One region of the Priestia sp. VA7 genome, then DNA from elsewhere that is predicted to be linked to it. Evidence: riboswitches for the same ligand, from Rfam matches in the RefSeq annotation. Region 1 holds a riboswitch; the other holds the start of a gene.
The links. A riboswitch is a leader RNA that binds a small molecule or an ion and turns the genes downstream of it on or off. The one in region 1 is predicted to bind glycine.
Positions count from the first base shown of each region.

Region 2: linked by a shared signal. The riboswitch ahead of AC0C45_RS24660 (amino acid permease) and the one ahead of gcvT (glycine cleavage system aminomethyltransferase GcvT) in region 1 are both predicted to bind glycine.

Region 1 is NZ_JBVQPN010000001.1:397,545-409,919, reverse strand. Features, by position in the region: gene gcvPB (aminomethyl-transferring glycine dehydrogenase subunit GcvPB) at 1-555, opposite strand, end outside; gene gcvPA (aminomethyl-transferring glycine dehydrogenase subunit GcvPA) at 548-1,894, opposite strand; gene gcvT (glycine cleavage system aminomethyltransferase GcvT) at 1,915-3,015, opposite strand; glycine riboswitch at 3,228-3,320, opposite strand; gene AC0C45_RS02175 (DEAD/DEAH box helicase) at 3,501-5,174, shown strand; gene AC0C45_RS02170 (YqhG family protein) at 5,161-5,985, shown strand; gene AC0C45_RS02165 (YqzE family protein) at 6,009-6,194, opposite strand; gene comGG (competence type IV pilus minor pilin ComGG) at 6,238-6,612, opposite strand; gene comGF (competence type IV pilus minor pilin ComGF) at 6,602-7,039, opposite strand; gene AC0C45_RS02150 (type II secretion system protein) at 7,036-7,374, opposite strand; gene comGD (competence type IV pilus minor pilin ComGD) at 7,358-7,795, opposite strand; gene comGC (competence type IV pilus major pilin ComGC) at 7,782-8,093, opposite strand; gene comGB (competence type IV pilus assembly protein ComGB) at 8,108-9,154, opposite strand; gene comGA (competence type IV pilus ATPase ComGA) at 9,145-10,197, opposite strand; gene AC0C45_RS02125 (Spx/MgsR family RNA polymerase-binding regulatory protein) at 10,465-10,848, opposite strand; gene AC0C45_RS02120 (DUF2626 domain-containing protein) at 11,111-11,347, shown strand; gene AC0C45_RS02115 (MBL fold metallo-hydrolase) at 11,385-12,017, opposite strand; gene AC0C45_RS02110 (DUF2759 domain-containing protein) at 12,226-12,375, shown strand, end outside.
Region 2 is NZ_JBVQPN010000006.1:148,881-161,255, reverse strand. Features, by position in the region: gene AC0C45_RS24680 (amidohydrolase) at 1-384, shown strand, start outside; gene AC0C45_RS24675 (GNAT family N-acetyltransferase) at 640-1,200, shown strand; gene AC0C45_RS24670 (YfhE family protein) at 1,302-1,418, shown strand; gene AC0C45_RS24665 (PAS domain-containing sensor histidine kinase) at 1,845-3,986, opposite strand; gene AC0C45_RS24660 (amino acid permease) at 4,319-5,671, opposite strand; glycine riboswitch at 5,831-5,911, opposite strand; gene rlmD (23S rRNA (uracil(1939)-C(5))-methyltransferase RlmD) at 6,163-7,548, opposite strand; gene pdaA (delta-lactam-biosynthetic de-N-acetylase) at 7,711-8,520, opposite strand; gene AC0C45_RS24645 (fumarate hydratase) at 8,615-10,156, opposite strand; gene AC0C45_RS24640 (SE1561 family protein) at 10,320-10,505, opposite strand; gene yfkAB (radical SAM/CxCxxxxC motif protein YfkAB) at 10,709-11,827, shown strand; gene AC0C45_RS24630 (YfkD famly protein) at 11,864-12,375, opposite strand, start outside.

The DNA of each region.
Region 1 (12,375 bases):
AAATCCCGCAACTGTTGCCGAAGCCGGGTTCGTTCCGTGAGCTGAGTCTGGAACAATGACTTTTGTTCGCTGCGTCTCACCATTTGCTTCATGATAGGCACGAATCATCATAAGCCCGGTCCACTCGCCGTGAGCACCTGCTGCTGGCTGAAGTGTTACTTCATCCATTCCTGTAATTTCTGTTAAATGCTCTTGTAAATCATATAAAAGTTCGAGAGCACCTTGAACCGTTTGCTCATCTTGAAGCGGATGAATATGCGCAAACCCAGCAATGCGTGCTGCTTGTTCATTCACTTTTGGATTATATTTCATCGTACATGAACCAAGCGGATAAAACCCTGAGTCTACCCCGTGATTTCGTTTTGAAAGCGCGGTGTAATGACGCATAATATCGAGTTCTGATACTTCAGGAAGCTCAGGAGCTTTGGTACGCACATACGCTTTCCCAAGCAGTTCTTCAGCATTTACTTGCGGCACATCTAACTCTGGCAATGAATAGCCGATTCGCCCTTCTTTACTGCTTTCAAAAATAAGTGATTGATTTTGATTAAGCATGAAGATCCCCCAATTCATTTACAAGTTGGTCAATTTCCTCTTTTGTACGGAGCTCTGTAAAAGCAAGCAGCATGTGATTTTCAAGCGCTTGGTTATCACGGCTAAGATCATAACCGCCAATTATTTTTGATGCTAATAAATGATTGTTTGCTTCTGTTACCGAAACCGGAAGCTTCACGACTAATTCGTTAAAAAACGGTCCTTCAAATGCTACATTTACCCCTTTTACCTTTAACGCTTCATATGCATAATGCGTTTTTGATAAGTTTTGCAGCGCCATTTCTTTTACCCCTTGCTTGCCTAAAGCTGTCATTGCAACTGATGCTGCTAAAGCATTTAACGCTTGATTTGAACAAATGTTAGACGTCGCTTTATCGCGGCGTATATGCTGTTCACGCGCTTGAAGGGTTAAAACAAACCCTCGCTTACCGTTTTCATCGACCGTTTGCCCTACTAATCGTCCTGGGATTTTTCGCATAAGCTTAGACGTAGTTGCAAAGTATCCACAGTGCGGGCCTCCAAATTGACTTGGAATACCAAATGGCTGTGCATCTCCAATGACAATATCAGCTCCGAATTCTCCAGGAGGCGTAAGTAAACCTAATGATAAAGGATTGCTTGAAACCACAAACATGCATTTTTCTTGATGGGTAATTTCTTCAATTTCTTTTAACGGCTCGATTTGTCCGTAGAAATTTGGATATTGGACAATAACAGCTGCCACGTCACTCCCCATCTCTTTTTCTAATGCAATCATATCTGTTACGCCGTCTGCTGAAGGGATTTCTACCACTTCAATGTATTGACCCTTCGCATACGTTTTTAACACATCTTTTGACTCAGGGTGAACAGCCGCAGAGACAAGTACTTTTTTCTTTTTTGTTTGACCCGCACTGAGCATAGCGGCTTCTGCTAAAGCAGTTCCTCCGTCATACATAGAAGAATTAGCCACGTCCATCCCCGTTAACTCACAAATCATTGTTTGAAATTCAAAGATGGCCTGAAGTTCTCCTTGAGAAATTTCCGGTTGATACGGAGTATAGGCCGTATAAAATTCCGAACGAGAAATAACATGATCAACAATAACCGGCATGTAATGATCGTAAACTCCTGCTCCTAAAAAAGAAGCATAGTCTTTTAAATGAGCATTTTTAGCAGCCATACTATTTAATTCTTTTAACAGCTGAGGCTCTGAAGCCGCTTTTTTTATATTGTATTCTCCTTGAAAACGAACGCGCTGCGGAATATCTGAAAATAAATCATCAACAGATGAAACACCAATTGCTGCTAACATTTGCTGCTGATCTTGTTCTGTCATTGGTAAATAGCGATGTAACATGTTAAATTCCTCCCCAAAGCTTACTTTGAACGTTTATAAAAAGGTGTTGAAACCACTTTTGCTTTTAAGCGTTTTTTCCGAACCTGCACTTCCACTTCTTGACCAAGCTCTGTATACTCTGCTGACAATAGTGCTAGACCGATGTTTTTCTTTAATGTCGGTGACTGTGTACCTGTTGTCACAAATCCAATTTGTTCTTCATCTGCAAATACTTCGTAACCGTGTCTTGGTATACCTTTATCAATCATTTCAATTCCTACCAGCTTACGAGGTGCCCCGCTTTCACGCTGTTCTTTTAACACTTCTTTTCCAATAAAGCTGTCTTTGTTCGTTTTTACTGCAAATCCAATTCGAGCTTCAATGGGCGTAATATCTTTTGAAAGCTCTTGACCATATAAAGCCAAAGTGGCTTCAAAACGAAGCGTATCGCGAGCGCCTAATCCGCAAGGCAACACACCTTCATCACTGCCAGCTTCTAAAATAGCCGTCCACAAGTGAGAGGCGTCAGCTGAAGAACAATAAATTTCAAAGCCATCTTCTCCGGTGTACCCAGTACGTGAAACGAGAGCTTTTACATTCGCTACTTCTACATCATCAGCAAATGTAAACGGCTTTAATAAAGATAAATTTTCGTTCGTTAACGTTTGTAAAACTTTTTCTGCTACAGGACCTTGTAAAGCTAGCTGCGCAGTTTCATCAGATTGATTAACGAGCGTTACATCTCCTTGTTTGTGAGATACCAGCCACTCATAGTCTTTTTGAATATTAGCAGCGTTTACGACTAGCAAATACTCTTGATCTGCTTTTTTATAAATCAGCAAATCATCTACCGTGCCTCCGTCTTCATAACACATAGCCGTATACTGCGCTTTTCCATCTACGAGGGCAGAAACGTCATTTGTCATCGTGTGCTGAAGAAAGGCTAAGCTATCAGCTCCTGTTACAAGAATTTCTCCCATATGAGAGACATCAAAAAGGCCTGCCTTTGTACGTACAGCTTCATGCTCTTCTTTAATAGAAGAAAATTGAACGGGAAGAGCCCATCCTCCAAAATCAATTGTTTTGGCACCATATTTTTGATAGGTATCATAAAGCGGCGTTCTGTGTAATTCTGTTGTCATTTTTATGTCCTCCTCTTTTTCACGTGAAACTTTTCATAACGGGGAGTTTTCAAATAGTGTGGGGATCACTATGTATCCAAACAAAAAAGGACAGAAAACCCCCTACTGTATTTAGTAGGAAGTCTCTGTCCTTTTCACCTGAAAGTTTACCTATAAACGAATAGGTTTGCCTCGTGGGTGGTCTATAAACGTATAGACACTCTCCAGAGCTGCGTCAAACAAGAGTCTTTTTGCCTGAGAGATTCACAATTTTATTGCTTGCTCCTTCGGCGCTACATTCAAGTAGTCTCTCCCCGTGTCGTCATTCGCTTCTATAAAATTGGTAAAGTTGGGCATACTACTGAAAGATGTATCTATCTTTATTCACACAATCATTTGTAAAGTGCTAATCTATTTTCTTTTTAAAATTTTCTAAATATATTTTTATCCTACCTGATTCTTATCATTTGTTCAATAAAAATTTTTTACAAAGGAGCATTTTTATCATGAAAGTGAAATTAAACATCGATGAAACATGGGAAGCAGCCTTCTCAACTAAATTGGAGCAAGACGGACCCTGGTCTGCATGGGATTTGTATAAACTTGCCTATGAAATAGAAGACCAAACGCTTATCTCAGAATTTGAAGGACTACAAAGCCCAAAACATCTAGCCGATTTAACGCCGCTTCCTCATCAGCTCGAGGTAGCCAAACAAGTAGTTGAAACAATGAATGGAAAAGCCATTTTAGCAGATGAAGTAGGACTGGGCAAAACGATTGAAGCAGGGTTAATTTTGAAGGAATATATGATTCGCGGACTTGTTAAAAAAGTTCTCATTTTAGTTCCAGCTTCGCTTGTTTCCCAGTGGGCTATGGAATTGAACCAAAAATTTTATATTCCCGCAGTCCCTCAAAGAAAATCATATGTGTGGGATCAGTGTGACATCGTTGTGTCTTCAATTGATACAGCAAAACGTTCTCCTCATCGAGAAATTGTGCTAGAACAAGACTACGACCTCATCATCATTGATGAAGCTCATAAACTTAAAAACAACAAAACAAAAAACTATGAATTTGTGCAAAGTCTAAAAAAGAAATTTTGTCTGTTGCTAACCGCAACACCGATTCAAAATCGAATTGAAGAAATTTTTAACTTAGTCTCTCTTTTAAAGCCTGGTCATCTCGGCAATAAAGACTATTTCGAAGAATTATTTTCCGCTAAAAAACGCTCTTTGCAAAACGATGAACACTTAAAAGAGCTTGTTAACAAAGTTATGATTCGAAATCGCCGCCACGATACGGGTATCGAATGGACGAAGCGAATTGTTCAAACCATTCCTGTTGAATTCTCGCCGAAAGAACGGGAGCTATACGATGCGATTACATCTTTTAAAGGAAACGGACTCCACCCTTCAAGCGCTTTTTCAATTTTAACCCTGCAGCGAGAGGCCTGCAGCAGCCGTGAAGCGGTGTATATGACATTAAAAAACATGCTGGAACGTCAGGAAGATCCAAACAGCGCATTAACGGAACATATGATTACTCCGTTAATGGAACTACTTCAGCAAGTGCCGCAAAATGCAAAAGCAGAAAAAGTTCTGGAGCTCGTTCAAAAAATTGATGACAAAGTCATTATTTTCACTGAGTACAGAGCAACTCAACTGTATTTACAGTGGTATTTAAAACAGCACGGAATTACCTCTGTACCGTTTAGAGGAGGATTTAAGCGAGGTAAAAAAGACTGGATGAAGCAGCTTTTTGAAAGCCACGCGCAAGTATTTATTGCCACTGAAGCGGGCGGAGAAGGAATCAATCTTCAGTTTTGTCATCATATTATTAACTATGATCTGCCGTGGAATCCAATGCGTCTAGAACAGCGAATTGGAAGGGTCCATCGTTTAGGTCAAAAACATGATGTTCACATTTACAATTTAGCCATTCAACATACGGTCGAAGAACATATTTTAAAATTATTATACGAAAAAATAAATCTTTTTGAACGAGTTGTTGGAGAGTTAGATGATATTTTAACAAAGCTTGATTTAAAAAATATCGAAGAGCATATTCAAGATATTTTATTTCATTCACGGAGTGAAGGAGAAATAAAAATCAAAATGGAGAACTTGACGTCTATTATTCAATACGAAGACAGCGAGGAGGATCAGCATGCAGCAAACTGATATTCATCAATTTTTAAAGCGTTACTTTCTAGCTAATAATTGTTCTATTATCACAGAAACGCCATCTTATCTAACGGTTCAATTAACGATCGAACTTGACAAAGAGTTGATGAATCGTCCATTTTATTGGCATTATGTTGAAAAGACAGGCGGAGAAGCAAATCCTGCTTCACTCACTTTCATTACAGACCCAGCGTTTGAAGATGATTCTGTTCAAGGAGAACGAATTCATTTTGGTTCACCTAGGCTGCATCAAATTTTCGCTTCTACTCAAAAGCTAGGCGGATTTATTCATCTGTATGAACAAGTTGCATCAGCACAGCCAACAAATCAGCCTTTACACCCTTGGCTTGCGTTAAATATTAAAGTCTCGTACAAATGCGATCGTAAAAAAGATGAGCTCTTGTCGCTTGGCATTAATTTAATCAATGGACAAATTATTGAATCCTTTCATGAATTAATCATTCATCAAAATTTATCATCTAAAATCTCAGACTATTGCTTTACTCTTTCACCTTTTATTAGGCCGAAAAGTGCGATTGCACGACTCACATCATACGTGACTGACTATGTTAAAGCTCAGCCGACTGAATGGGCAGAAAAAGCGCAGGAAAGATGGTATGAAGACTTAGCGCTTCTTGATCATTTTTACGAAACAGCAGAAGAGCTGCCAGAAATATATGTGACCGAAAAAACAGCGCTTCAAGAGCTGTACGAACCGACTATATTATTTAAGTTTATAAACGGTGGCTTATTTTACATATCGCCCGAAACGATGTCTCGTCAATTTAATAAAACACAAGCCGGTTAAAAAAAGATGAGCATATGCTATGCTCATCTTTCTTTTTTCTTTCGGTACCACAGCATAAACGACAGCGGAATCATTCCAAACCATCTGTTTGCAAAAGGTGCTCGCTCTTCTTTTTTTTGAATCTTTTTCGTTTTCCTCTCTTCTTTTGGCTGATCCATATATTGCACAAATTGCTGAGTCATATATTTTACATAATCATTCGTTTTCATATAATCATCTCCTCAGCACTATTATATCCGTAGAGAAAGAGACTTAATCCGTCCACTTCACAATGTGTTGATCCTTTTTTTGAATATATGCGGTTTCTGTCAATGCTCTTCCTTGCAGTGTTTGACACTTTATTTTTAGGATAATCATCTGTTCATCTTCACTTACTACTTCGTATGAAACCGTACCCGTTTCTAATATGAGGGGTGTAGATGGAGATTTACTATGTTCTTTTATTTCTTTTTTCACATGTACAACCGCGTTTTCTAAAAGATGCTGCAGACGATTTTTCTGCTCTACTTCTTGATAAAATGAACTTTTCGTCACAAAATAAGTGGTTTGCTGAGCTACTAACAGAAGAAAAAGCGCACAAAATGCCAAAACAACCGGGAGAACAAACCCTTGCTCATTATGTTTCATAAGCAAGCATCAAAAACGTCGTAATGGTTTCTTCTCTACCTTTGTTAACACCGTCTGTTAAACGAATCAACAGCCTTTCTTTTTGCTGTTCATACATAATATTCTTAATATGCTGCAGCACAACTTCATGACCGCTTTCATCCACTCGTCTTCTTATCTTGTCTTCATATCGTTCATACGTGATGACCTGATTATTTTCCATTTTTAACGTAAGAGTAGTCGCATGAATTCTCACTTCTTTTGCTTCTCGATATTCCATAGCAAGTTGATTCACAAAAATTTCCCACTCCATTTCATTCATACTAAAGTCTGGATTATATGTTTGCTTAGCTAGCGGAATAATAATGGGGAAAAATGAAACAATGAGCAAAAAAAGAGTAAAACTGACTAACATCTCTACAAGCGTAAAGCCTTTTTCACTTTTCACTTCAACATCACATCACACTTCTTTTTCATTTTATCAGCGGAATCTGTCCATTCTACACAAAGCTTTTGAGCACTTTCTCCGTTCCATTTCAAATAAAATGCAACGTTTTCCTTTACGATTTTTTCTCGCCGTTTATATCCTGTTTCATATTTATATTTCAATAGCTCTTCGTGCAAGATAGCATCGGCTTGATACGAAACATATTGCTTCTTTTCTGCTTCCTTCATCTGAACATACAAAGGAATAATTGTACCGGTTAGGAGTAAAAGCATGCTAAATGACACAAGCATTTCTAACAAGGTGTAGCCCTGCTGGCCCTTACATCTTGTCCACATAAAAACGTCCTCTACCTATTTGAAAAGTAACTTTGTATTTAAATTTTTGGCTGCTGATAAAAATGGTCTTTGCTTGAGAAATATTGCCGTTTTTGTTGTATTGTATCGTGGAATTACCGCTTCCAAACGTGATATGAATGGTGGAGTCATAGGCACGCTTATAAAGAACGGCACGAGAATCAGAAACAATATATTCTGTTCCCTTTGGTGCGAAGTTAATTTTAATTGGAGATTCGCGGTTCATGGCTGTCTGCTGCACATAAAACGTGTCACTTTGCAGCTGTCGCAAGAATAATGTGATTTTGTAATATTCCACAAGCGGCCGAATGGTTACGATAATGGAAAACATCATCACTTGCACAATAAATAAAACCATCAGCATCTCAATGAGGGTAAATCCTTTTTGCTTAAGAAGAACCACTAGCCGTAACCTTTCCGGTACCGTCAATTTGAATAGCTTGACCATTTGGACACACGGTGCCTTCTTTTAAGTAGCCTCCTGCTTCAAGCTCTTCTAGACTTGGTTTTTCGCCGTTTTCAAGTTCATATACTTGTACCTCAGCCTCTACGGTTTTGACAAGAGCTGAGCAGCCTTTGTTGTTAATAACCGTATTATGCTTTAATACATTTGGAATCATAATGAGCAAAAGCACGGTAATAACGAGCATAACAATGAGCATTTCAATAAGGGTAAATCCTTTATTACCTTTTAGAATCATATTCTTTCCCCTTTCTACAAGCTCGACATCACTTCTAACATCGGAAGCATAACGGACATATACATAAGCAGAATGACAATTCCGATGAATAAGAATGTAAGCGGCTGTACATATTTTAAAATACGAAAAATAAACTGTTCCATTCTTTCCATCATAAATAGACTGTAATCATACAGTTCTTGAGAAAGCTCACCGTTCTGCTGACCATGCACAATAACATGAGCCAAGTCTTTTTCATAATGAGATTTACCTGAAACGATATGATCTAATCGCATTCCTGAGGAAAGTTGATCTGTAAAAGCAAAAGCTTCCACTTGAAAAAACGGATGATGCTCTTGCTTTTGAAAAAGAGCAAAGCATTCATAAATAGATAAACCACCATTTAGTAAATTGCTCATATGAACAGAAAAAAAGTACGAGTTAAATAGCCGTGTGAACGTTCGGATAACGGGAACTCTCATAAAAAGCTGCATTTGAACTACTGGAGGCAATTTTTTAATGTACATCACATAAAACAAATACAGGATGATTGGCATACTGATGACTGCAGGCAACACAAAAGGAAAGAAAGACATCGCCTGCATAAATAAGAGGATAAACGAAGACTGCTTGTTTCCAAAGGATAAGTACAGAGCTTCAAACTGTGGAAGTAAAACCGTACTTAAAACAAATAAAATGGAAAGAATAAACAGCAGTAGCAATACGGGATATTGAACAAGCTTTTGAAATTTTTTACGATGCCTTACTTTTTCTTCAATCATTGAGCTACTTTCTTTTAAAGCAAATTGAAGGTTTCCATGCTGCTCCGCAAAATATAAATAGCTTAAAATATCACGGTGAAACTGAAGTTTAACAAAAGCATCGTGCAAAGATTCTCCTCGTTTTAACTGCTCAAGACATTTTTCAATATCCGTTTTTTCTTTATTAGATACTTGAAACGTCAAAAACGAAAGAGCTTGAGAAAGAGTGTAGCCTTTTTCTAAGAGCTTAGAGACCTGCTTAAGAATTTTCGCTTGTTGAGCAAGAGACCACCTTTTTTGTCTATTTGTCTTTACCCCCATCCGTCTAGCGAATGCGGATATAAATAGCCTAGCGCGATTCCTTTTAGAATAACATCTCGGAGCGTCTTATAATCATAATCCGCATTTTCTCCTTTCACTTCTCTCATTACTGCGCTAAGCTCCTTGCCATAAAGCAATTCGTATATGCTGGACTGACGATGTTTTCTCATTTTTTTACAAGCGGGGTGGCATTTTCCGGAACACAGCGGACAGCGAATTTCTACAAGGCGCTGTGCAGCTACTGCTACAAGGGTCTGTTCCATTTCTTGAAAGCTAACGCCAAATTCAAGCAGCCTGTACAAAGATCCTTTTGTATCTTTAGTATGCATCGTTGTCAAAACCAAGTGTCCGGTAAGCGCTGCTCTCACAGCAATTTGGGCAGTCTCACTGTCTCTTATTTCTCCCACCATGATAATGTCTGGGTCATGGCGCAATATAGCTTTTAAACCAGTCGTGTACGTAATCCCTGCCCGTTCATTTACCTGTACTTGAAGGACGGTTTCGCTCGGTTTTTCAATAGGATCTTCTAATGTAATAACATTTCGATTAAAAAGGTGCTTTACTTCGTGTAAAAGAGTATATAGAGTAGTGGTTTTACCTGATCCTGTAGGACCGGTAAAAATAATTAATCCATGAGAGAATTTCAAGAGAGAAATAAGCTTTTTAGTATGTTCAGGAAAAAGAGATAAATGTTTGAGAGATGTAGATTGTTGATGAGGCAAAAGCCGAATAACAAGACTTTCATCATGAGAAGTAGGAAGAGTTGATAAACGCAAATTTACTTGATAGTGATCAATGGAAGTGGTCAATGCACCATTTTGAGGTTTTCTGCGCTCGCCAATATCCATTCCCCCTAAAAATTTAAAATGCGAAATGAGCCGTTCAGACATTTCCTTTGAAATAACCCTCTTTAAAATAAGCTCTTGGTCAATTCGCAGCTGAATCACAGCATCTTTCTTTCGGGGCACAATATGCACATCAGAACTTTGGCACTCATATGCATCTCGTATAACGTAAGTAGCAAACTGTTCAATTTCGGTCAAACGATCATCACTCCTTTATTTGTAATCAAGATGATTGGTAAAACATCTAGAAACAGTAATTTCGACCTTTTTCGAGATTTTCCTCCTTCTTTTTTCATTTTTTATAATTTTTTAGTATACGCTTCTTTTCTTCGCTCAGTCCTTGTACACGATGTACAACTTCTGTACATCTCTAAACGACTACATAAAAAAAGACAACGTGATGTAAAACTCGACGCTGTCGTTTTATTCATTATTTACTGAATTGAGCTTCTTCATCATGTACGCTTACACAACTAGAGAAGCAAGACTTGTTTTTTTCTTGACTAAATTTTTAAGAGCAGATTCGTTATAGCCTACTACAAGCTTTTTACCATCTGTTAAAATTGGTCGGCGAAGCAAACGAGGATGTTCAATTAATAGATTGACCACTTCTGATAGCGTCATGCTATCCACATCAACATTTAACTTTTTATATTCTTGACTTCTTTTAGCAAGAAGTTCATCCATCCCTTCTGTTGTCATAGAAAGAAGTTCAAGCATTTCTTTATGAGTAGGTGTTTCTCTAAATAAATGACGCTCTTTAAAATTTACATCTTCCTTCACTAGCCACTTTTTCGTTTTACGACAAGATGTACAGCTCGGGTACGTATAAAATTTAATTTCTTCCATATGAAACCCTCCCGTTTTTTTAGTTATAGATTGTTTATATACATTGTACACGTTTTGTATAACTTTTGTATATTATTTTGCACATGTTTTGTATAACTTTTTTTCTTCTGTCGTATTTCAAGGAAAAGATAGCGTTTTCAGGAAAGAAAGGATGTATTATAATGGAAAAGTATCGATATAGTTTCATAAGTGCTTTCTAGTGCTTACACAGCGATGACATTCATCATGACACTAACTAAGTTTGATAAAGGAGGAAATGGACGTGGAACGAATGTACCGTGTAATGGGGTTCTGGACAGCAATTTTCACTGTAATGTTTTACCTCGGTCACATGCATAAGACTTCTTTACTCTTTTTAGCTCAAACAGGCTTTTTTGTAATTCTTAGTTATTTAAAGCTGTCTGAAAGAATGTACATTTACGTTTTCGGAGCATATTTGACCGTCTTTTTTGTGGGGTTCACGTACTGGTCAACTTTTATGATGACACCAGGACAGTAAAGAGAAAAGCGATGGGCTTCCATCGCTTTTTGTATTCTTAAAAACCATTTAGGAAAGGATTTTGATCCATTTCGTGTCCCACAGTTGTTTCAGGTCCGTGACCGCTTAGTACAAGCGTATCTTCTGGAAGGGACAGCAATTTCAATTCGATGCTTTCTAACAGCTGAGCTTGATTGCCTCCAGGTAAATCTGTGCGTCCAATGCCGCCTGCAAAAAGCGCGTCACCAGATACTACAAAGTTACCCGGTTTAAAATAATATGAAACGCTGCCCGGAGAATGGCCAGGCGTTTCGTACACCTCAAATTGGAATGAGCCAATTGTTAAATTGCCTTCGATTGAAATAATATCAGTTGCATCTGGAGCCGTAATTTCTCCTAAATCAAAAAATTTCGAACCGTTTAAATCACTATTATGAAGCCATTCTTTTTCATTTTTATGTACATAAAGCGGGATAGAGTAGTGATTCATCACTTCATCTACTCCTCCAATGTGATCAAAATGAGCGTGTGTCAACAAAATAGCCAACGGTTTATACGTTTGTTTTTCTAGAAATTCAACGAGCTGTTTCCCCTGAGCTCCCGGGTCAAAAACTAAACACTCTTTTTTTTCGTTAGCAACGACATAACAATTCGTTTGAATAGGTCCTAGCGGTATACGATGATAGTTCATAATGTATCCTCCTTGTAAAATTTATTTCCGTTATATGCATTATCATACACACATCATCTTATAAATGAAAGTAAGGACCTTTCTAAGCTAATAAGACGAAAGAAAGATTGGTTTTCATCTCGACAAACGGTTAGAAAAGTTTTACAATTGAAGGGATAAGCTAATGATAGCGCTTTAATTTTAAGTTGCCTAAAGGAGGTTTCTTCGAGTGGGTCTTATGATTATTTTTGCACTAACAACATTGCTAGGCGTATTTGCAGCTATTTCATCTTTTAGAAATAAAAACATATTAGGCATTGGTTTTTCGGTACTAACATTCGGTGTGTTCGGATGGTTTACCGTGATGACCATTATACAT
Region 2 (12,375 bases), on a different contig from region 1:
GGCGGAAGAAACTTAAAAGTAAGCGTGGGACCAACTTTAACACGCCGCTCAAAGGTTGAACTGAAGAATAAAACATGGAAAACCTATCAAGCTCTCTGCAATGAAGGAGTAGAAGTTTCTATTACAACAGACCATCCTTATACGCCCATTCAGTACCTAAATATTTGTGCATCCATTGCCGTACGTGAAGGGCTCGAAGAACAAAAAGCATTAGAAGGCATCACGATTGCTGCTGCTCGAAATCTTCGTATTGATCAGCGAATCGGCAGCATCGAAGTAGGAAAAGACGCTGATTTAGTGCTATGGAGCCATCATCCCTTTCACTACTTAGCAAAGCCCCTTTTCACCATGATAGATGGTAAAATATTATTTAAAAAAAATTAACATTTTACCTATTTTCTTTTTTTATTTTTTTTAGTATGATACGTTTAGAAGCATGTGAATTTCACAAAAGCATAAACATCACACGTTGACTTTTTATGTTTGTTGACTTGTAATGGGAAGGCAAATGGTGCGCCACCAGGTAACTGGTTCTAGTGGGTTCGATTCCCACCCCGAAATTTTTTTAATTATTAAAAAATTTCGAGGGTGGGGACTTGATTGGAGTCTGTATATACCCTCGATCAGGAGGGAAAAGTTATGTTAAAAAAACGTGACCTAAATGACTGTCAATCTCTATACGAACTCATGGTACATCCTGATGTCTTCCCTTTTGTTCGTCATAAAGCCCATTCCTATGAAGAATTTTTATTTGTGACTAAACAAACGATGGAAGCAGAAGATCATGGAGAAATTATTTCTCGCACGATTTTAGACGAATGGGGTAACCCTATCGGCACCATTAATTTATTTGATGTACAGGACCAAGCTGGTTTTTTAGGCACTTGGCTTGGCAAACCGTTTCATGGAAAAGGATATAATCAAATTGCAAAAGAAGCGTTCTTTAATGAACTGTTCTTTGAGTTAAATATAGAGCGAATTTTTATGCGAATTCGTAAAATCAATATCAGGTCTATTAAGGCTGCAGAAAAACTGCCTTATGCAGTACTTGCAAATGAAACACACAAAGCTTTATACGATGAAGTTAATCAACATGAAGACGTATATGATTTATACGAAATTCCAAAAGACTTGTATACATTATACTACTTGCGTCACGAACAAGACGTTCAAGAGGATCACCAGCTTAAAGAAGCGTAAGAGTCTCTCCGTGTAACGGAGAGCTTTTTTTATGATTAAAAACGAGAGATTCTGGAAAAAATAAGTAGCATGATCGAAAAACGTTAATTGGAGGTTTTTTTATGTCTGAAAAAAAACGAAAAGAAAACGCAAAAAATACGTTAAGTAGCGCTCAAGAAATCTATTACGGCCGTGAGTTTAAAAAAGCAGACCGTGCAGGCGGCTACACGAAAAAATAAGTGAGGCAAAACATCTCTATCCAACGCTTGATCATCTTAACGTCCTTTCTGTACAGTTTGTATCGGAAGGACGTTTTTATATTATGTAGACATAATAATACGAAGATTTTACAGATGTTATTGAAGTTTTTTTACTACTCTACTATATCCACAAAGTTTACCCACAATTATGTGGATAATGTGCATAACTTTATTGAATATGCATATTACCGCTTTCATAACTTGAAATGACAGTGGGTAATTTTTATGTAAATTTTCTGAAAAAATGTGAATAGTGTGGATAAAATTGTGAATATCCTATATAATTCAGCAGTTAACTTCTTGTTAACCTGTGGATATCTTCTTTAGTACTTTCATTTATTTTAATACCATCAAGGCTTTCGATATATTATAAGTATAATAATAAAAAGGTAGGGGAAACTTCCCCTACCTTTTTATTATTGGAAACAATATATCCACACTTGTTCCTTGATTTAACTGACTAGAAAATGTCATCTGCGCACGGTGAGCTTTAATAATCCGGTAGCTGACCATCAGCCCTAAACCTGTACCTTTTTCTTTTGTACTATAAAAAGGCTCACCTATCTTCATTAACCGTTCAGGAGGAATACCTTGCCCTTCATCAGCAAGCTGCAGCCAAAGGTGGTTTTCTTTTGCTTTAATAGTAATATGAATCCCTCCTCCTTCCGGCATTGCTTCGATAGAGTTTTTAATAATATTAATAAATACTTGTTTTAACTGATTTTTATCTCCATATACCTGTGGTAACTGGTCGTCCCTTTCAAATATGAAAGCTACCTTTTTTTCTACTGCTTCAGGTTCAAGAAGCAAGCACACTTCTTGAACAAGCGCTTGCATATTCAAGGTTTCAACATTCATAACCTGAGGTTTTCCCAACATCAAAAATTCTTCTACGATTCCATTCATTCGTTCTAATTCAGTTTCCATGATATCTATATACAAAGCATCTTTGGGATTTTGTTCTTTTAATAAGTGAACAAAACCTTTTAAAGACGTCAAAGGATTTTTGATCTCGTGGGCAACTCCAGCTGCAAGTTCTCCTACAACGGCAAGCTTCTCAGAAGTTCTAAGCTTCTCTTCTGCCTTTTTACGCTCCGTAATATCTGTCGATACGCACAGCATTTGAATCACTTCCTGTTTTTCATTCATAATAGGAAGTTTTGCTGTTTCGACCCAGCGCCGGTTTCCTTTTGAATCTTTAAACTGTTCTTCTAATACCGTCCCTTTTTGGGTACAGTTTGAAAACGCTCCTTTATATAAAAGATCTGATTGAAGGTTGAACTGATATTTATCAATTGATTGTCCAATTAAGTCATCAGATTTTTCACCTAAGAGCATCGCAAAAGATTCATTGACGAGAATGAATTCCCTTTTTTGATTGATAGCATAAATATAGCTTGGATTAATGTCAATAACTTGTCTTAAAAACGTTTTTTGTTCCTCCAGCTGATTTTCTTTTTGCTGTAAATTCGCTTTAGAATGGCGTATATAGCTAATCATTTCATTAAACTGTTTAGATAAAATACCGATTTCGCCCCGCTCAATTTCTCGTTCCGGAATTTTTTGATTAAAATTCCCGCGCGCTACTTGTCCCGCCAATTCATATAGTTTATGAATTGGATTCACAATTTGCCTTGCATATAACGCAGTAAAAAAAGAAAGCAGTAAAATCGTAACACCTGAAACAATCCAAAGCGTTTTTTCAAACATTTTATAAGGCCTGTAAATGTCTTCAACGGGTAATTCAGCGACAATTCCCCAATCTAAAACAGGAATATATTCGAAAGACGCAAAGAAATACTTACCTTCGGTGTTCACCACGCGCTGATATCCTGATTTATGATTCATCGTTTTCTGAACGATTTCGTTTTTCTTAGCATTTTCACCGATTCTCTGTTTCTTTGGGTGGGAAATAATTCTACCATTGCGGTCTACAATAAATGTATAGCCGTTCTCTCCTATATCGAACGTTTGAAAGATGGATTGAAAACTTTTATTTTCTTCAATTCGCAGCGCTAAATTTACGACCTTTTTTACATTTTGCTGCCCATCCAAAATAGGAATCGCCATCACCACAATGTAGTGCTTTGTATCTGCTGAAACGACATCGCTTAAATATATTTTTTTGGTTCGCAGCGCTTCTTGAAAATATTTTCTTTTACTTAAGTTCACATGTTTCATATTCTTTAAATCGTTCGGGTAATAATGCTCAACATACCCTTTTACGTTAAAAATGGTTCCGCTATCGATATACGGTGAAATATTAACTATTTTCTGCAATTCTTTGTCTATTTCTTGTTCATCATCCGATAAAAAAATAGGATTTTGCTGTACCTCGTCGCCTAGGCTCCAAATATCTTTAATGACGACGTTAATTTGCTCTTTCATTCTCTTGACGGTTTTATCAGTTACCTGCCGATATTGATCTTGAGAAATATTAGGCAGCATCACTCTTGAAACAATAAACATTAGCGTCAGTACGGTACAAATAAGAAGCACATTAATCGTGAAGATTTTCCAAAACGTATGAGATTTAAACCATTTCATGTTTGTTCACCTTAATCTAATGAAGTCTACCTCCATTGTACTGCAAAATGAAAACTTTTCCATATAAATGACGGAATTCCATCTTTAGACACAGAAGAAAAGCAATTTGTTCTACATTCCTATCAGAAAACTACGAGCTTTCTCACTGTGTTTTCTGTTAGAACAAATTTTTAGTTTTCTTCTATAAACTTTGCTTCCTGCATTTTATTCATGCAGTAGAAATCAATTATTTATCCTCCACTAAAAAGACCTCATCACAGAGTGATGAGGTCAGAAATTTACTATATTCTTTTATAAAAAATTATGTTTGTTCCCTACTGATTTTCTAGCCTTTAAAGATTTATTTTCTTTTTCCTTCTAGTCCAGTAAAAAATAAATAAGAGAATAAACCAAACGGGCGTCAACAATAAGGCTGGGCGCGTCGCGTCAGAAAACAGCATAATAACAAGAATCGCCGCAAACAAAGCTAACACAACATAGTTTATAAATGGTGTTAACGGTGCTTTGAATGCTGATGTTGCATGCAGCTGCGGACGCGTCTTTTTATACCTTAGATGGCAAATGAGAATGATACTCCACACCCAAATAAAACAAATAGCGCTAATGGTCGTGACAATGCCGAAAGCTTGGTCTGGTATCAGTTTGCTTAACAAAGCTCCCGCTGAGATAACTAGCGTAGATACAAACAATCCGCTGCTTGGTACGTGGTTTTTGTTCAGTTTTGCAAACTTAGATGGCCCTTGGTCATTTTTACTTAAATTATATAAGATACGGCTTGTTGAAAACATTCCGCTATTACAGGCAGAAGCGGCTGAAGTTAGTACAACAAAATTAATAATTCCAGCAGCAAGCGGAATTCCGACTAAACTAAAGGTTTTAACAAATGGGCTTTCTGCCGCATTTAATTCCATCCACGGGTTAATAAATAAAAGGACGATAAGCGCTCCAACATAGAAAAATAAGATTCGCAGCGGAATTTTATTAATGGCCGATGGAATATTTTTTTGGGGATTTGATGTTTCCGCTGCCGATACCCCTACCAATTCAACCCCGACGTATGCGAATATAACCATTTGGAATGAAAGTAAGAAACCTGAAACCCCATTTGGAAATAGCCCTCCGTGATTCCAAAGGTTTTGAACGGTAACGGATCCCGCGTCTGTTTTAAATCCCATTACCAGCAAAATAACGCCAATAATAATTAATGCAAGAATCGTAATAACCTTTATTAAAGCAAACCAAAACTCTAATTCTCCAAATAATTTTACGGTTAATAAGTTAAGACCTAATAAAATGATTACACAAATAAGTGCGGGAATCCACTGAGGAATATTGAACCAATATTTCACATATACGCCAACTGCAATCACATCAGCCATAGCTGTCATAATCCAGCAAAACCAGTACGTCCATCCCGTTACAAACGACGCCCACGGTCCAAGATACTCTTCAGCAATATCAGTTAACGATTGATAACCTGCTTTAGACAGCAGTAGTTCTCCTAGCGCTCTCATCACAAAGAAAAGAGCAATACCCACAATTAAATAAGCAAAGATGATAGAGGGACCTGCAAGCTGTATTGCTTTACCAGAACCTAAAAATAATCCCGTCCCAATGGTTCCTCCAATCGCGATTAGCTGAACATGACGATTGGATAAATCCCTCTTTAATTCTCGTTGTTCCAACTCTAACTCCTCCTAACAATAAAACCTTTGATACGATCGTGCAGACTACAAAATAAAGCCCAATAAAAAAAGAGATTGGATGCGCTCCAATCTCATGGTCATAAGAATAACAAATATTATGGTACATACTAACAATTAGTAACATGCCAAATAAATATCCGGTACTCTTCTGTCCTTTTGCCTGAGATTGTGAACCCTTCGGCGTCGCGAAACTATCGCGATCTCTCCAGAAGCTGCTCCTGCTATAGTGTGATCCATAGCAATCATAGCTTTCTACGTATTCAATTTTTCAATCAATAGAATGACTGTCGAATAGTTGTTTATTCTAATACCAGTTGGATGCTTTGTCAACAGGAAAAATAATTTTCATTTATTTACCTTCTTTAAAAGAAGACACTACATAAAAATCTTGTTTCTTTACTTGTGACAAAGATCACCCTATTACAAACAAAAAAGAGCAGAATCAAATCTGCCCTTTACTCTTCATCTATTTATTTCTTTAACGTCAAACTTACCACATTCTCCACATGCGCCGTATGAGGGAACATATCCACAGGCTGAATGTAATCCACATAATAAGCCTTCGACAGCTGCTGCACATCTTTCGCTAATGTGGATGGATTACAAGATACGTAAACCACTTTCTGTGGCTTTACTTGTAAAATCGTTTTTAGAAGCTTGTCATCACAACCTGTTCGCGGCGGGTCAACGACGATAACATCTGGCTTCCAGCCTTCTTTTACCCACTGCGGCATCCACTTTTCAGCTGGACCCGTCACATATGTGGCGTGTTCAAATCCATGATCTTTGGCATTTTTTCGCGCATCTACAATCGATTCTTCAATCGTATCCATTCCGCGAATTTCTTTGGCATCTTTAGCAAGCCATAAGCCAATTGTACCTACTCCGCAGTAAGCATCTACAATTTTTTCATTGCCCGTTAGCGCAGCTGCTTTTTTCACCTCGTCATACAGCTTCACTGTTTGAAGAGGATTCAACTGGAAAAATGCACGCGCTGAAAGTTCGAATGAAATATCGCCTAACGTTTCTTGAATCACCGATTTTCCAGATAGCGTAAACGTTTCGTCTCCAAAGATAAGCGATGTTTTTTGACCATTTACGTTTTGTACGAGCGATTTCACTTCCGGTAGACGGCGCTTAATTTCTTTGATCACAAGCTCTTTTTTCGGAATTTCTTGTTTGGCCGTAATCAAGACAACTTGCACTTCACCCGTTTCAAATCCTACTCGAGATACGATGGTACGTACAATACCACGGCGTTTGCGCTCATTGTAGATAGGAATTTGAAGATCTTGTAAAATTCGTTTTATTTCTTTTGTCACGTGATTTGTGGCTCCATGCTGAATCGGACAGTTTTCAATGTCAATCAGTCGATGAGAATTCAGTCCGTACAAACCAGCGATAACTTTTTGTTTATCCACACCTACTTGGAACTGTGATTTATTACGATAGCCCCAAGGATCTTCCATGCCAATTGTTTGGCGTGTTTTTTCCTCTACTTTTTTTAATGAACTGTGACGTTCGAACGCTTGCAGAACAATATCGCGCTTAGATTCTAGCTGACCTTCATAGGATAAGTGCTGAAGCTGACAGCCTCCGCACTGGTCGTAAATAGGACAGGGTGCTTCTACGCGGTGAGGAGATTTTTTGCGAATTCGCTTAATTTTTCCTTCGGCAAACTTTTGCTGAACATTTGTTGCTTCTACAACCACTTCTTCATTCGGCAATGCTCCCGGCACGAAGACGACTTGGCGCTTAAAATATCCTACGCCTTCTCCATTAATACCGAGTCTTTTTATAGTCAACGGAAACGTTTGTCCTTTTTGAACTTTCATTTCAGTTTTTGGTTTATTCATGAGACCAACTCCGATTAGTTTAAATTCTTTATATAGTTATTAACGGTCTTTATCTGCTTAAAACCTATTAGACCGTATTGCTTTAAAAAAGACATCAACGCATATTATAACACTTCAACAGCAAAAAACCGACAGGAGAAACATTCCCATCGGTTTTTATCTTTATTTCGTTTTAGAAGGACTTTTCTTCATTTGTTTGCGTTCGTTCATTAAATCATCAATGCTTTTAAACGTATAGCCCTGCTTTTTTAAATCCACAATGGCTTGATCTAACGCATCTGCGTTATCCTTTGAAACGGTATGCAAAAGCATGATCGCACCTGGATGTATTTGAGCCATCATATTGTCGTATGAGTAGCGCCAGCCTTTTTGTTCATTCACTTTCCAGTCAACAAATGCAAGTGACCAAAATACATTCGTATAGCCCTCTTGCTTTGAAAGAGCTAGCGTTCGTTCACTAAATACCCCTCTAGGTGAGCGAAGGTATTTCATTTCATCACGACCCGTAATATTCTTGTATTCATCTTTTACTTTTTGCAATTCCTCTTTAAAACGTGCGTCATCCACTTGAGTTAAGTCAGGGTGATGCCATGAATGATTCCCGACAATATGCCCTTCTTTTACCATTCGCTTAATAAGCTTAGGCTCTTCTTTTAAATAGTGTCCTGTTACAAAGAATGTGGCAGGAACCTTTCTTTTTTTGAGCACGTCTAATACCTGCGGTGTATAACCATTTTCATAACCATTATCAAACGTTAAGTAAATATTTTTTTTATTTGTATCTCCGAGGTAAAAAGCATCATACTTAGCAAGAATTTGTTCATAAGCTGTACCTGCGGATGCGGGCTTGTGATTTTTACTTTTTTGAAATCCCCAGCTGATCGGAGTGTTTGGATACATTTGTGCTTCAACAGATGCTATGCCTGTTGACATCACGAATAAAAAAACGAGAAAAAAGGTGAACCGGCGCATAAGAAGCTCCTTTCGGAAGTCATTTTACGCTTAGTATCCACTCAATTTTCTCGTTCATGAACGTTACTTTTTACCATACGCTTTGAATGTATGTTTATTTAAATACCGGCTCTTTAAATTGCTCAAGCTTTTCAAATGAAGACTTGTCTACATCTGCATGCAAGCTGTTTCCATGTGAATCCATCGTCACTACAGCTGTAAAGCCTTCTACTTTTAAATGCCACATTGCTTCAGGAATACCAAACTGCATCAAATCAACGCCTTCTACGCTCTTGATACAATCAGCATAGTACTGTGCAGCTCCGCCGATAGCATTTAAGTACACGCCGCCGTGCTCTTGAAGAGCAGCAAGCGTTTTAGGACCCATACCGCCTTTACCGATAACCGCGCGGATACCAAATTTCTTCATAATATCCCCTTGGTAAGGTTCTTCACGGATACTTGTTGTTGGTCCTGCAGCGGTTACGTGCCATTTTTCGTCTTCGTCCTTTAACATAACCGGACCACAGTGATAAATGATTTGTCCATTTAAATCAATTGGTGCATCGTGATCTGTTAAATGTTTATGGATAGCGTCGCGTCCTGTATACATCATACCGTTGATGCGCACCACGTCACCAACTTTTAATTCACGAATTTGCTCTTCTGTAATAGGTGCTTGTAATACAACTTCTTTTGTTTCATCCGCATTTTGCTTCTCTTCGGCGCCTGCATTTTTATTAAAATCTACTTCTTCGCCTTCTTGATACAGCCACTCTTGAACACTTCCTGTATCGGCGTTGATTTTAATACCTAAGCGGCGGTAAGCCCAGCAATTATACGCAACTGACACATAGAAGCTAGCAGGAATACGATTGATTACGCCGACTTTACAGCCAAGTAATGTCGTTTCTCCACCAAAACCCATCGTACCGATTCCTAACTTATTAGCATTTTCCATTACATACTCTTCTAATTCTTTCAGCTGAGCATTTGGATTTTCGTCATCTAAGTTTCGGAACAGCTGCTCTTTTGCTAATTCATAGCCTGTTGTACGGTCGCCACCGATTCCAACACCAATGACGCCGGCGCTACAGCCTTGACCTTGCGCTTGGTATACTGAGTGCATCACACATTTACGAATGCCGTCTAAATCACGGCCAGCTCGACCTAACCCTTCTACTTCACAAGGCAGGCTATACTGAATGTTTTTATTTTCACAGCCGCCGCCTTTTAAAATAAGACGCGCATCAATATAGTCATTTTCCCACTGTTCAAACTTAATAACCGGCGTGCCTCCGCCTAAATTATTACCGCTGTTTTCTCCCGTTAACGAATCTACGGAGTTAGGGCGAAGCTTTCCGTGCTTTGTTGCTTCTTCAATTGCCCAATAAATCGCTTCTTTAATTTGAAGCTGATTCACTCCTACGGGGGTTTTAATTTTAAATGTTGGCATACCTGTATCTTGACAAATTGGCGATAAATTATCATCTGCCATCTTAATATTATTGGTAATGGTCGCTAAAGACATTGCTGCACGCGTTCCTGCATTTTCACGCGCTTTTGCCTTTGCGATAGCACGTCGAACGTCTTTTGGCAATTTTGTAGATGTTTCAACAATTAAATCGTACATGCTTTGTTTTAAAGCTTCAATCATCTCTTAATTCCTCCCATATCCCGCTAATGTATGTATTTATCTATCTGTCGTACAACTTTCAAAATTTATTATACTCCTTCAAAAATTGTTTCGAAAGACCTTTATAGGAGGATTTCCACTTCAAGCAAAAAAGCGCTAGTTTTTCTAGCGCTTTTTTCTTTGTTCATTCTTTATCTTTTTTAAACTGCTCACATTTTGCTTCGAGGTCATCAATCATCGTAATCAAACGGTCAATGTCTTCTAGGTCTGTGTTTTCAGGCTCCATAGAGTCTAATACGTGTACAAACATATTTAAACGATCTTTTAAATAACGTACTTGTGAATCTTTATCTCGAACGGCGTTTCCCATTTTAAACCCTCCTGATATAGCTTTTCATTCGTATTTCCTTATATCCTAACGAATACTTTCATATTTGACAACTAAAAGCAATAAAATCCATAATAGTCACTGGTGTCCGTTTTGAATGAGACGTATAATTTAGTCTAGCAGGACGGACCGTGAGATGTTTTCATCATCATTTCACTTTACGGAAAAATAAAAGGAGTTTTTTTATGGCCACTTTACAACGAATTACCCCGGAGTTCGATCCGTGGGAAGCGTATTTAGATATGAAACAATATGGCAAACCGACGCTTACAAACGTTGAATTCACCACAACGACGCTTTGTAATATGCGATGTGAGCACTGTGCAGTTGGATATACGCTGCAGCCAAAAGACCCAAACGCACTGCCGCTTGATTTAATTTTAAAACGTCTCGATGAAATCCCAACTCTTCGAGCGTTAAGCATTACGGGCGGAGAGCCGATGATGTCTCTATCTTCTGTGAAAAATTATGTGGTGCCTTTATTAAAGTATGCACATGAACGAGGTGTCCGTACACAGATTAATTCAAATTTAACATTAGATCTTGCTCGTTACGAACAAATCATTCCTTATTTAGATGTTTTACATATTTCTCACAACTGGGGAACGATGGACGATTTTGTGGAAGCTGGCTTTGCAATGATGGAGCGAAAGCCTACTTATGAGCAGCGCGCCAAATATTTCGATCGTATGATTGAAAACAGCCGCGCGCTTGTAAAAGCGGGTGTAACCGTATCAGCTGAAACGATGTTAAACAAACGTACGCTTCCTCACATGGAAAAGATTCATCGTCAAATTGTTGATGAAATGCTTTGTCAGCGTCACGAAGTACACCCTATGTATCCAAGTGACTTTGCTAGCACTCTAGAAACATTATCTCTTCCTGAAATGCGCAAAGCTATTCATCACCTTCTTGATATTCGAGATGAAAATGTGTGGATGCTATTCGGTACGTTACCGTTTTATGCATGCAGTAATAATGAGGAAGACTTATCGCTTTTACAGCGCTTGTTTAGCAGTAAAAATGTAACCGTTCGAAACGATCCAGACGGGCGCTCTCGCCTAAATGTAAATATTTTCGACGGAGATATTATCGTAACGGATTTTGGTGATACGCCTCCTCTTGGCAACATTCAAGATACAAAGCTTACAGACGCTTTTGATATGTGGCAGCAAAGCACGATTTCTAAAGAACTTAGCTGTCATTGTTCAGCAGTGTCTTGTTTAGGACCTAATATTTTGGTGAAAAACAGCTATTATCAAGAAACTGATTTTAGCAAACTCCAAGCGAGCATTACAAAATAACAAAAAAGAGATTCCCACGATGGAATCTCTTTTTTGTTATCTCGGCTGGTCATAAGCTCCAAAGCTTAAGGAAACATAATCTTGTACTGGAATCCATGCTCCAATTCCTTGAGATGTTACATTTCTCACCACAATTGAGCGCTTGCTGCCTTTTACTGTAACATACACTTCTCCATATGTTACTTTCCCCTTTTCACTTACAGCAGGCGTATACGCATACAGATAACCTACTTTTTTAGGAGCTACGTTATAGACCTGGTCTTTTTTCGTTCCGGCACCTACAAACGTTTGAAATGATAAAGTGAGCTTTGTTTTTTTAGCTGCTTCAATTAGCATCATTTGTTTAACATGATCAGGCTGAGGCACTTTTGCTGTTAATCCGCCTTTTACATGACTTTGATTTTCCTGACTGTACATCATTTTGTACTGAGTTTTTCCTGCTCTGTTATCATAATGATTTGTATTGATTCGCTGGTGTTGCCAGTTAACGTTTGTTTCTGTTGATTCGTAATTTAATGGCCACTGTCCTAAAAAGACGGTTGCTCTAA